One region of the Fictibacillus sp. 5RED26 genome, then DNA from elsewhere that is predicted to be linked to it. Evidence: riboswitches for the same ligand, from Rfam matches in the RefSeq annotation. Region 1 holds a riboswitch; each other region holds the start of a gene.
The links. Region 1 has a riboswitch for S-adenosylmethionine ahead of IHV10_RS18315 (acyl-CoA dehydrogenase family protein). Riboswitches for the same ligand answer to the same signal wherever they lie in the genome.
Positions count from the first base shown of each region.

Region 1 (3,086 bases):
ACCTCCTCTGGATTGCCGACTATAAAACTACCTCTGTCAGGTGACTCGAAGCGATTCAATACCTCTCCCACTGTTAACGGTTTAGGAGCATCCGTAGTGAGCGTAGCGGCCTTATAATGTCCGCCTTCTGTTGATTTATTGTACGAGAATGGAAGTTCCGGATCTAAATCTTCATATTCCGCGATATCATATCCACTTGCTCCATATTGAGCTTTTGCAGCATCAGCACTCCAAACACTTGCATACTCTTTGAATTTTTCCTCAGCTTCCTCAGTCGTTTTTCCTACCACCACGTTTAAAAAAGAAAAGATTTTAATGTTTTCTGGATTTCGGCCGTGTTTTGTAGCGAGCTTACGGATATCGTCAGCATAAAATCGAATTCTCTCTGGCGTTGGACCACCTACAAAAATACATTCAGCATGCTTGGCCGCAAAGTCTCGTCCACGCTCAGACGTTCCCGCTTGGTAGATCACAGGTGTCCGCTGCAAAGAAGGCTCGCTCAAGTGAGGTCCTTCAACGCTGAAGTATTGCCCCTCATGATTGATCTCATGAACTTTTTCAGGATCCACCAATTTATTGTTTCCAACATCTTCTACAACAGCTCCATCTTCCCAGCTGCTCTCCCAAAGCTTATACGAAACATCCAGATATTCATCCGCGATGTTATACCGTTCATCATGCTTGATCATATTCTGCAGTCCAAAATTCCTCGCCGCGTTTGGCAGATAAGAAGTGACTACATTCCATGCGATTCGCCCATTCGTTAGATGGTCTAAAGTAGAAAAACGACGCGCGTTGCCAAATGGCTGCTCATAGGTTGTGCTCACCGTCACAGCAAAAGACAGGTTCTCTGTTACGCTTGCCATGGCCGACACGAGAAGTGCCGGATCGTTTAATGGAACTTGAAGCCCATCACGAATAGAAGGAGCTTTACTTTGTTTATAAACGTCATAAATCCCTAACACATCCGCAAAAAATACAGCGTCAAACTTTCCTCTTTCTAAGAGCTTCGCATAGTCGATCCAATAATTCAGATCTTTATAGCTTCTATGTCTCTTGTTCTCCGGATGCTTCCAAAGACCATGAGAATTGTGCATGGCACTTGTCATCTCAAACGCGTTTAACAAAATTTCTTTACCCAAAATAATTTCCTCCAACCGATTTTTTTGTACCCGCTCCAAGAGAAAATAAAAAAACCTCTTCAGCGATGAGAAGAGGTTGAAAAAATACGTGAAATAAACATACGTATATAGATCTCCTCTTATCTTTCAAGCTTTCGCCTGCTGGAATTGGCACAATCCTAAAAATAGTTGTTGCCGAGGCTTCAAAGGGCCAGTCCCTCCACCTCTCTCGATAAGGAATCGATATTATTCAATTTAGTAACGAAATATACAGGAATAAAAATAGACTGTCAATGGAATTTAGAGAAATAAAATAATTTTCTTAACAATCAGTTTTTAGTTGACAGTGGTTTGCTTTATCCTCTATAGTGATGACTAATAATTAAATAATGTATCTTATCAAGAGTCAGGGGAGGAACTGGTCCTACGATCCTGCAGCAACCGCTTTTTATAAAGAAAGGTGCTAATTCCAGCAGATGTTTTTTGAATGTCTGATAGATGAGAGAGCGTGTAAGCATATGGAATCTACGTCCTCTTTCGTCTTTGAAAGAGGGCTTTTTTGTTTTGATTAAAAGTAAAGTAGATGATAGCTGTTGATTTCCGTTTCAGGTGCTCGCTTTCCGCGGGGCAGGCGGTGAGCCACATTCGTTCGTTTCACTCTTAAGTGTCTCACCTGTCTAGTTGCAGTGGCTAGCCCCTCGAGGTCAAAAGTTAAATAGACCATGAAGGCAAAGAGCACCTTCCTTGTCTATTCACCTTTTGCTTGTCGGGGCTGGACAAGCCACTTTCACTTTTCGGACTGCCCACCTGTCCCGCAGGAGTCTCGCACCTTACACTCCAATCAACTAATCCCTGAAGATTAATTACAAAAAACCATTTACTGATAAAAAATTTAGGAGGGAACTATGAGCATACCTTTGAGAAAAAATATTCAGGAAAATAGTTTTCAAGAAGCGGTTAGTACCGCTCTAGGACTAAAAGAAATTTTTAAGAAACGTGCAGATTTTGTAGATCAAGAAGGTGTTTTTCCTTATGAAAACTTTCAAGATCTTAAGAATCATGACTTTCTTTCTCTTACCATTCCAAAGGAATTTGGTGGTAAAGGATTAAATCTAGTTGAATTCTTAACCATTCAAGAGCATTTAGCTGAGGGGGATGCTCCTACTGCTCTTTCTCTTGGCTGGCATCTCGGTACTCTTTTAGAGGCGGCAGAAAATCGGCATTGGAATGGTAACTCGTTCGCTGATCTTAGCCGGAAAATTGTTGAACAGAAAGCACTCATTAACTTGGCACAAACAGAGCGTGCGACGGGAAGTCCGTCTCGAGGCGGTATTCCTACTACAACTGCAGACAAGAAAGCAGATGGATGGCTGATCAACGGAAGTAAAGCTTTTACTTCTATGGCAGAAGCACTTGATTACTCAGTCATTACAGCTACCATCTCAGAAACCAATCATAAAGGATTTTTCTTAGTGAATCACCGTGATAAAGGGGTTTTTGTAAAAGAAACATGGGACAGCATCTCGATGAGAGGAACAAAAAGTGATGACCTTCTTTTGAAAGACGTTTATGTACGAAAAGAAAATCTTCTAGTCGTAGAGGATGGGAAGAACCTCATACCTAAAGGCTGGTATCTTCAGGTGCCTGCTGTGTACCTAGGTATCGCAAGAGCAGCGCGGAATTACGCGATTGAATTTGCGTCAGAGTATAGCCCTAACACTTTATCAGGACCGATCTCAGACGTACCAGAGGTGAGAAGAAAGATTGGTAAGATAGAACTTGAGCTATTCCAAGCAAGAACGATCCTTCATGCCGTTGCTGAAAAATGGGTAAACCACCCTGAACAACGTCAAAATCTAGGTACAGAACTCGCTGCCGTTAAACATTCTGTAACAAATAGTGCGAACAAGGTCGTTGATCTCGCGATGAGAATCGTTGGGGCTCGTAGTCTTTCTGTACAAAATC
Region 1 is NZ_JACZDU010000006.1:70,948-74,033, reverse strand. Features, by position in the region: gene IHV10_RS18320 (LLM class flavin-dependent oxidoreductase) at 1-1,142, opposite strand, end outside; SAM riboswitch class I at 1,259-1,360, opposite strand; SAM riboswitch class I at 1,515-1,626, shown strand; gene IHV10_RS18315 (acyl-CoA dehydrogenase family protein) at 2,027-3,086, shown strand, end outside.

Region 2 (3,086 bases), on a different contig from region 1:
TTATGTCGGATTGTATATGGTGGAAAGACAGAAAATTGGCTCACACCATTCATTTTCCTAATTGGAGTGGTGCAGGTGAAGAGAAGTTTCCGCTGATCATTATTTGTCACGGTTTTACGAGTACACGAATTGGAGTAGATCGTCTGTTTGTTAAAACGGCTCAAGAACTCGTTAAACTAGGGTTTGCTGTATTGAGATTTGACTATGCTGGCTGTGGTGAGAGTGAAGGGGAATATGGAGATAATGAGTTTGCTTGTTTTATCGATCAGACGAAGGAAGTTATTTCTTTTGGTAGCAAACTACCTAACATTGATCAAAATGCAATAACGTTAATCGGACATAGTTTAGGCGGTGCAGTCGCGGTCTGCACTGTAGCAGATGATGATAGGATTGGGAATGTAATCACGTGGTCTGCAGTAGGAAATCCATTTGAAGATATTAAAGATATAGTTGGTTATAACGGAGAGCACCCTGTGATTGATCATCTAGGGTATGCGATAACCGAAGAATTTTTACTTTCCCTTCAAGCTTATTCTCCATTAGAAGACATCAAACAGTTTCGTGGTAACGCACTGTTCATCCATGGATCGGACGATCCAGTTATATCATCAAGATATTGCTCTCACTATTTTGAAGAATCAAGAAAGAGGAAGAATTGTGGAAGCTCAATAGTACTAATAGAAGGTGCTAATCATACGTATTCTTCTATTGTCCACTTCGATAAATTAATTTCTTCCACTTCTGAATGGTTAGTAAAGAATGTTAAAGTTTCTGTTCAGAATAATTTGAAAAAAAGTGTTTGACATTTTACAAAATTCCTGTGATAATACAAAGTAATTTGATAGGAATACTCTTATTAAGAGCAGGTGGAGGGAATTAGCCCTATGAAACCCGGCAACCATTCATGTTGAATAATAATCAATATGAAAACGGTGCTAAATCTAACAGTGGTCACACTGAGAGATGAGAGGATTATCGGAATCGTTTTTCGAGAAGCCTTCTGTCTCTGTTATGAGAACAGGAGGTTTTTTTGTACCACCTCTTAAAGAGCATCTATTATCAAAGAACTTATAGAAACTAAAGGATAGGGGATCAGATCATGAAAAGAATCATCCAAGTATTACTCGCAAGTTTTGCAGTATTTTTATTAGCGGCTTGTGGCTCATCAACAAGTGGTGGAGAGAAAACAGAAAAGCTAGTAGTAGGAGCATCAAATGTACCACACGCAGAAATTTTAGAGGAAGCGAAGCCGCTTTTAGAGGATAAAGGCATTGAATTAGAAATCGTTAAGTTCCAAGACTATATCTTACCGAATAAGTCTTTATATGAAAAAGAAATTGATGCGAACTATTTTCAGCACATTCCATATCTAACACAGCAAGTGAAAGATAACCCGAAGTATAAGTTTGAAAATGCAGGAGCTGTTCACTTAGAGCCGATGGGCGTTTATTCGAAGAGACATAAGTCATTAAAAGACCTACCAGAAGGCGGGAAGGTTATCTTAAGTAATTCAATTGCTGAGCACGGGCGTATCCTGTCAATCTTTGAAGCAGAGGGGCTGATCAAACTAAAAGAAGGAAAGGGCTACGAAGCGCAAATAAGCGATATTGTAGAAAATCCGAAAAACTTAGAGTTTGTGGCAGACATTGATCCAGGGCTATTGACTAAAGCGTACGAGAATGATGAAGGCGATGCGATTGTGATCAACACAAATTATGCAATCGATGCGGATTTGAACCCGAAGAAAGATTCCATCGCACTTGAAGGTTCAGATTCACCATTTGCGAATATTATCACAGTTCGTGAAGGCGACAAAGAGAAGAAATCTATCAAAACCTTGTTAGAAGTGCTTCATTCGAAAGAAATTACCGATTTTATTGATAAAGAGTATAAAGGTTCAGTGCTAGCTGTTAAAGAATAAGGATGAATGAGCTGACTAGATGGGTGAAATCCACTCATCTAAGCAGCTTTTTTCATTTACAGATGTTTTTAAGGCATCCGATGAGCATCTTTTTTGAATATTAAGTCTAAATAAGAAAAATTAAGTCTTACTCAGAAAAATTAAGTCGTTCTGATCATTGATTAAGTCAAACTAGACATGAATTAAGTCTAAACTCAAAAATAAAGGCCGTTCGACAATATCAGCATCTTTCATCACCAGCAATGAGCGATATGATATGATGAAGACAGATGAATACAGCATATAAATCAATGGAATAAGCGGGTGGAAAAGGAAATGGCAATAGATTTTTGGTCACCTGTCAAATTATCACTTGGCATAGCGGTGACAGCTTCACTGATTGTGATCTTAGCCGGCTTATTTTTCGGAAGGATCATGGCTCACCAGAAGTTTAAAGGGAAAACGTTAATCGAAACAATATTCCTACTTCCACTCGTACTACCCCCAACTGTGGTAGGTTTCTTGTTAATCGTTTTGTTCGGTCGAAATGGTCCCGGGGGACAGCTCGTAGAGTGGCTCTTTAATCAGCCGATTATATTTACATGGTGGGCAGCCGTTATTGCGTCTGCAGTTGTGGCATTTCCACTCATGTATCAATCCGCAAAAGCGGGGTTTGAATCTATTGACGCAGACATCGAAAACGCAGCGCGAGTAGATGGAGCCAACGAGTGGGATGTATTGCGAAAAATCTCTGTTCCATTATCTGTTAGAGCTATCACATCAGGTGCTATTTTAAGTTTTGCTCGCGCATTAGGTGAGTTTGGTGCAACATTAATGTTTGCCGGAAACATACCTGGAAAAACACAGACGATATCCACCGCAATCTATATCGCGATCGAATCAGGAAATATGGATCTTGCATGGATGTGGGTAGGAAGTGTTATTGGTATATCATTCTTAATGCTTGTTGCTGTAAATCGCATAAGAGCTTAGCAGAAAAAAGAATCTGTAATGATTGTATTTTGAAACTACAAACATGGGTATGGTAGGCGGTTCTGCATTAGTATTAAAACCAGTGAATAAAGAAAACACAGCTTCTCTAAAGAGGGCTGTGTTTTTTTTAGTTCAAAATCACATGTGAAATACTTATTCGTTTTTTTCTATACTTACAGCAAACTTACTATGA
Region 2 is NZ_JACZDU010000001.1:1,528,789-1,531,874, reverse strand. Features, by position in the region: gene IHV10_RS07995 (alpha/beta hydrolase) at 1-803, shown strand, start outside; SAM riboswitch class I at 851-970, shown strand; gene IHV10_RS07990 (MetQ/NlpA family ABC transporter substrate-binding protein) at 1,100-1,921, shown strand; gene modB (molybdate ABC transporter permease subunit) at 2,237-2,893, shown strand; gene IHV10_RS07980 (hypothetical protein) at 3,047-3,086, opposite strand, start outside.
Region 2: linked by a shared signal. The riboswitch ahead of IHV10_RS07990 (MetQ/NlpA family ABC transporter substrate-binding protein) and the one ahead of IHV10_RS18315 (acyl-CoA dehydrogenase family protein) in region 1 are both predicted to bind S-adenosylmethionine.

Region 3 (3,086 bases), on a different contig from region 1:
TGCAACACCCACAATCATTATCACATTGATCATCACATGCGTTCGGCCAAGTGATTTTTATCGTGTCACTGGTAAAGTCACTGGCATTACAAAATACGTATTGTGAATCTAGCTTGTTTTCTAAAACAGGATGAACAAAAAAATCAATGCCACCACTAACGATGTATAATGGAATTCTCTCGCTTTGAGTAAATTGAATAAATTCCTGAAAGCCATCTCTAATCTTAGAACGTGTTAAAACGAATTCAATAATCTCTTTCTTTTTATTCGAAGGAATTCTGGAAAACATTTTTCCTACACCTTCTCGAATCGAGATCGTTTCATTCAAGATTTCATTTACGATCGGCTGCCATCCCTCAGGTGAAAATTCTTCCATGATGGCGACGATGTTATCTTTTTCGGTAACAGTCCCATCAAAATCACAAAAGATTACCGATCGGTGTTGAGTTGTCATTTTACAGGAACACCACCCCAAAGCTCTAATGCTTTTTGAAGTTCTGCATGTTTTTCAGCAAAACTTTCAAAGTCTTCTCCTTTAACAACGGCATCTATCGCCTGACGGAAAGCACGTGCTCCACCAGCAGCTCCATCTGGGTGACCATGTATGCCTCCACCTGCATTTATAACGCTGTCCAAACCAAAGTCATTGTATAAAACCGGTGTTAGTCCTGGATGGATACCAGCTGAAGGGACTGGAAACGATTTGTTTAATGAGATGCTATCTGTTGTTAAGGCATCCGCAATGCTTAATGTTTCTTGACGATCAAGTGCTACACTTCCATATGGTGATGGGAACAACACAAGATCTGCTCCTGCATAACGAAGCAATTTGCCTAGTAATACTGAGTAACCAATTCCGTAAAGTGATGATGACCCTATAGCTCCGGATAGTGCAGGATGAGCCATGATCGGTAGTGGAATCTCTTTATCTTCGGCCAGTTCTTGCAATACATCTGGTCCGTAAGATAAAACGTTAAATAGTAATGCGTTTGCTCCTAATTCTGCTGCGCGCCTCGCTTTATCTCGAAGTTCACTCGTTCTGCCTGTTAAGTTAACTGCGTAGAGCGTCTTTTCGCCTGTTCGCTCGTGAACAGACTTTAATACTTCTTTAGCGATTTTCACTCTTTCTTCAAAAGGAGTGAGTGGGTTCTCAAAAAGAATTTCATCATCTTTTACAAGATCTACCCCACCTAAAGCCTGCTCATATAATTGCTGCTTGAAGAATGATAGATCTTTTCCGAGTACCCCTTTAAAAATACTCATAACTAGTGGACGGTTATGTACGCCTAAGATATCTCGAATTCCTGTTATTCCAAACTTAGGACCAGGAAATTGTTTTTCTAGCTCTCTATCAAACTCTAAATCTATGAGCTTGATCTCACCATCTAACGAAAGTTTACCGAAAACCGTCGTTAGAATTGCTGGAATATCATTTGAAAAGTTTGCTGATGGATAGGAAATCTTAAGCAAGCCCTTAGTTCTTTTACTTCCTAAAAATTGATCAGCAAGTGGATCTTCAGGAAGTTCAATGACTTCTTCCACAATCCCTTTATGTTTTTTTAGCTGCTCTTTCTCAATTTGAGGAAGTTCTGTCCAAGAACCTACTGTAAGTCCTAGTGCAATTCCTTCCGCTTTTTTTTGTAAGTTTTCTTTCTTATCATGTACTAAGTACGTCGCTGTAATTTTACTCATGTTTGTCGTTCTCCTTTCAAAAACACAAAAAACCCCTTCACGAGGAAGGGGTGTCTACATATTGACAGTTCCACTTCCTCTTATCTCTCAGTCAACGTTCGACTGCAAGAATTAGCACCGTTTTCAGTTAAGCTAAATTAACTGAATGGTTGCCGGGTTTCATCGGGCTAGTCCCTCCACCTGCTCTTAATAAGAGTGCAAATTGTTAGAATATAATTTTAATTGTGATTATGACAGGGTATGAAGGATCTGTCAACCCTTGAAAGCAATTGATTTCCGTTCCAGATGCTCGCTTTCCGGGGGGCGTGCGGTGAGCCCCTTGCCGCGTTGCGCCCTTAAGGGTCTCACCTGACACACTCGTCCCCCAGGAGTCTCGCATCTTGCACTGCAATCAACTGTCAATGAAGGTACACACTATTAACAAAAAATTTTCAAAAAACTAATTTAAATCAATTTAGCAATCCGATCAGCAGCCTCTATCAGACGTTCTTCTGATGTTAGTAGGCCGGCACGTACATACCGATCGCCTTCGCTTCCGAATCCGATGCCTGGCGCGACTACGACGTGTGCTTTCTCTAGCAAATAGTCTGCGAAAGTTTCAGAAGTATACCCATCAGGTACAGGCAGCCAGCAGAAAAATGAACCTTTTGGCGATTCTACCTTCCAGCCGTTTTCATTCAAACGTCCGATGAATGCGTTTCGGCGACGTTCATATGTATCTACCAGTTCATCCACACATTGCTGTGGTCCGTTCAATGCCTCAGCCGCCGCGTGCTGGACAGCTCCGAACAAGCTTACATAAAAATGATCTTGAAGAAGGTTAATAGATTCAATAACAGTTTCGTTTCCAACCGCGAATCCAACGCGCCATCCTGCCATGTTATACGTTTTAGAAAGGGTGTAAATCTCTATACCTACGTCCTTTGCTCCTTCTATCTGTAGAAAACTGACCGGCTTTTGTCCATCAAATCCGATTGCTCCATAAGCAAAATCATGGCACACGAGAATATCATGTTTGTTAGCGAGTTCTACTGTTTCTTTAAAAAAGCATTTTGTTGCAACCCCTGCTGTAGGATTGTTTGGATAGTTCAAGAACATAAGCTTTGCTTTGTTCAATACTGTCTCAGGTAACTCATCATACTTCGGGAGAAAGTCATTTTCTTTTCTTAAGGGCATCGTCTCCATAGTAGCACCAGCCATTGCAACACCTGACCAATAATCAGGGTATCCCGGGTCTGGAACGAGTGCAACATCTCCTTGATTTAAATAGCACTGCGATAGCTCTACTAAACCTACTTTCCCGCCAAAGAGAACGGCTACTTCTTTCTCAGGATCGAGTGTTACTCCATATTCTCGTTTATAAAAATCGGCAGCTGCCTGCTTCAAAAATCCAT
Region 3 is NZ_JACZDU010000001.1:828,485-831,570, reverse strand. Features, by position in the region: gene IHV10_RS04365 (2-hydroxy-3-keto-5-methylthiopentenyl-1-phosphate phosphatase) at 1-454, opposite strand, end outside; gene IHV10_RS04360 (2,3-diketo-5-methylthiopentyl-1-phosphate enolase) at 451-1,692, opposite strand; SAM riboswitch class I at 1,770-1,888, opposite strand; gene IHV10_RS04355 (pyridoxal phosphate-dependent aminotransferase) at 2,137-3,086, opposite strand, start outside.
Region 3: linked by a shared signal. The riboswitch ahead of IHV10_RS04360 (2,3-diketo-5-methylthiopentyl-1-phosphate enolase) and the one ahead of IHV10_RS18315 (acyl-CoA dehydrogenase family protein) in region 1 are both predicted to bind S-adenosylmethionine.

Region 4 (3,086 bases), on a different contig from region 1:
GATTTCTCGTTTGAAAACCTACTATGGTGCTCCAACCTAATTCGTTAAATCGTTTTCTCGTTTCACTCGGATCGAGATGATACTCTTGGAACAAATTTTTCTTAATACGTCTAACAAGTGTAATCTCGCCACCTACATAAACAGAATGTCGTTCGAACAGCTTCTTAACTCCTGGATGATTTTGGTCGGATGTCTTATAAACTCGCTCTGCTTCAATTTGTTTAACAGGAGTATAAACATCACCTACTTTAAGAATCCCGTAGGTTACACCATCGTATGTTAAACGAACTTCTTCACCTCTTATAAGTGTTGATCCTGTATCAGAATCTACCGGTAACGTGATGGGCAAGCTCCAAACCGTTCCATCGCTGAGCCTTATATCGTGGACAACGGATTGATAATCTTTTTGGTTTAAAAATCCTTTTAAAGGACTATAAGCTCCAATCGCGATCAATTCAAGATCGCTGAGTGCAGTTGCATCAAGAATAATTTCTTTTTTAAGGTTGTAATGTGGTGTTTCAGGCTTGAACCGAGTGATTAATTGCCCTCCATGTGGCGTACTCATAATGTCTCTCTCCTCCTAGTATTTCTCTATTTATTCTCGTGAAGCCCGCATTCTCGTTTTCCTGTACCTGACCATCGACCGGCACGAAGGTCGTCTGCGTTAACAGCTGCCTGTGTACATGGCTCGCAGCCTATACTTGGATACCCATTGTCGTGTAGTTTGTTATACGGCAAGTCATGTTTATGTGCATATCGCCATATATCCTTCCACGTCCAATGGATGAGCGGACAAATCTTGATGCTTTTAAATCGCCCGTCCCGATTAACAAATTGCGTGTTCTGGCGGGTAGGTGACTGTTCACGGCGTAGACCTGAAAGCCAGGCTGTTACTCCGTTTAGTTCTTCTTCTAAAGGAATCACTTTTCGAATCGTGCAGCATTGATTAGGATTTAATTTCCAAAGCTCTTCACCGTGCTTACTCGCCTGTTCTTCAAGAGATAAAGTCGGTGTTTTCAATTTGATGCGAAGAGATGGATATCTTTTCTTCGCTTCTTCAATAACTTCATACGTTTCTAGAAAATGCAGATGGGTATCAAGGAAAACAATTTGAGCATGGGGCTTTACTTGATGAACAAGATCCACTAAGACGCTTCCTTCAATTCCGAAGCTGCACGCATAAACCAGATCATCTTCATACGTTTCATAAGCCCACTTCAAAGCATGCAGCGCGCCTTTTGTGGGGTTTTCACTATCAAAATCACGGGTATTTTCGTCCCATGTTTCGTACGTTAGCAATCTGCTACCTCCTTTTCGCCATAAAAAAAGCGGCTTTAACGTTTTTAGGGCTTTGCCCATTCGTTAAAACCGCCTCTAGTTTTCTAGTCAGCGAATTATTTAATTCTTATCTTCTCGTTCTTTTCAAGCTGAATCACTTTTCCATCTTGAACGACCAAAGTGATTGATCCAAATTTAATACTGCTCAGCATTTGTTGAAGCTGAGGAAGAAAATCGTTTGCACTATTTTCGTTCGCCACTCCACTGCCTCCCTTTCTAACATTCATATCTTTTCAAAGGCTCTTTCAAAAAGTTGTTGTTTTTTGTTGATTTATGTTTTGGCTTCATTGAAAAGTTGATTGGAGTGCAAGGTGCGAGACTCCTGGGGGATCAGCGGGACAGGTGAGACACCTAAGGACACAAAGTGTCGAGGTGGCTCACCGCACGCCCCCCGGAAAGCGAGCATCCTGGAACGGATATCAACCACTTTCAAGAGCAACAAAAGCCAAAAAACAAAAAAACCTTCCCATTTCGGAAAGATAGTGGAGGTAAACATATTACCTTATCTTCCAAAATGTAAATACATTCTGCTGGAGTTAGCACCTTACAATCGCAGGTTGCCGGGTTTCATCGGGCCAGTTCCCTTCACCACTCTGGATAAGAGTTTAAATTTTATAAAATCATAACATATCTGAAATGGATATCAAGACCTATTTTTTCATTTTTCTATTTTTACAAAAAATTTAAACAAACAGTTGACTTTTTATGTTTTTGAATCATATAGTATTAACTAAAATTTAATCCGTATCGCTGATCGGTAAACCGAAGGCTCTTAACACTTCTTGTTAAGGGCCTTTTTATTTTGAGGAGGAAGATTATGAAAAAGTTAATCGTATTGGCTCTAATTGGTCTTGTTGCACAGTTGATTGATGGTTCACTTGGTATGGCTTATGGGGTTACATCTACTTCATTGCTCTTAGTGGCGGGAATTGCTCCTGCGGCTGCATCTGCGTCCGTACATCTTGCCGAAGTCGTAACCACTGCCGCATCCGGCGCTTCACACATTAAATTCGGAAACGTTGATCGTCAAGTTGTTACTCGGTTAATTCTGCCGGGTTCAATCGGAGCATTTGTAGGTGCTTGTTTTTTAAGCAACCTTCCTGGAGATCTAGTAAAGCCATATATCTCTATCTTTCTAATTATCCTTGGGATTTATATCTTATATCGTTTTCTGTTTAAACTTGGAGAAAAGAAAGCAACAGCGAATGGTAAACCCTTTACGAAGAAACAACTTATTCCACTTGGATTATTAGCAGGTTTCTTAGATGCTACAGGTGGAGGAGGCTGGGGCCCGGTCACCACTCCGGTCCTTATGGCAAAACAGGATATGAAAACCAGAAAAGTGATTGGGTCTGTAGATACGAGCGAATTTGCTGTAGCTGTATCTGCTTCAATTGGATTCTTCATCGCCCTCGGCTGGGAACAAGTAGAATGGCTGTGGGTAGGGGCATTAATGCTCGGAGGAGTGATTGCAGCTCCTATTGCCGCATGGTTAGTCCGTCTCATTCCTTCTCACATACTCGGAGTATTGGTGGGAGGACTGATTATTATTACCAACACTAGAACACTTCTTCATACTCTTGGTGTATCAAATAACACGTTATTCTCAATCTACTTTGTTCTTGTTGCGTTTTGGGCAGTAGGGATAATCTATGCGATAAAAAGCAATCCAGAAAATAAAAATCCGAAATTTTTAAAAAATTCAGTTGACTATTGATAATGACCTATGTATTATAAATCTTAATTCA
Region 4 is NZ_JACZDU010000001.1:1,440,528-1,443,613, forward strand. Features, by position in the region: gene sat (sulfate adenylyltransferase) at 1-565, opposite strand, end outside; gene IHV10_RS07485 (phosphoadenylyl-sulfate reductase) at 592-1,299, opposite strand; gene IHV10_RS22775 (YezD family protein) at 1,395-1,538, opposite strand; SAM riboswitch class I at 1,838-1,942, opposite strand; gene IHV10_RS07495 (sulfite exporter TauE/SafE family protein) at 2,156-3,055, shown strand.
Region 4: linked by a shared signal. The riboswitch ahead of IHV10_RS22775 (YezD family protein) and the one ahead of IHV10_RS18315 (acyl-CoA dehydrogenase family protein) in region 1 are both predicted to bind S-adenosylmethionine.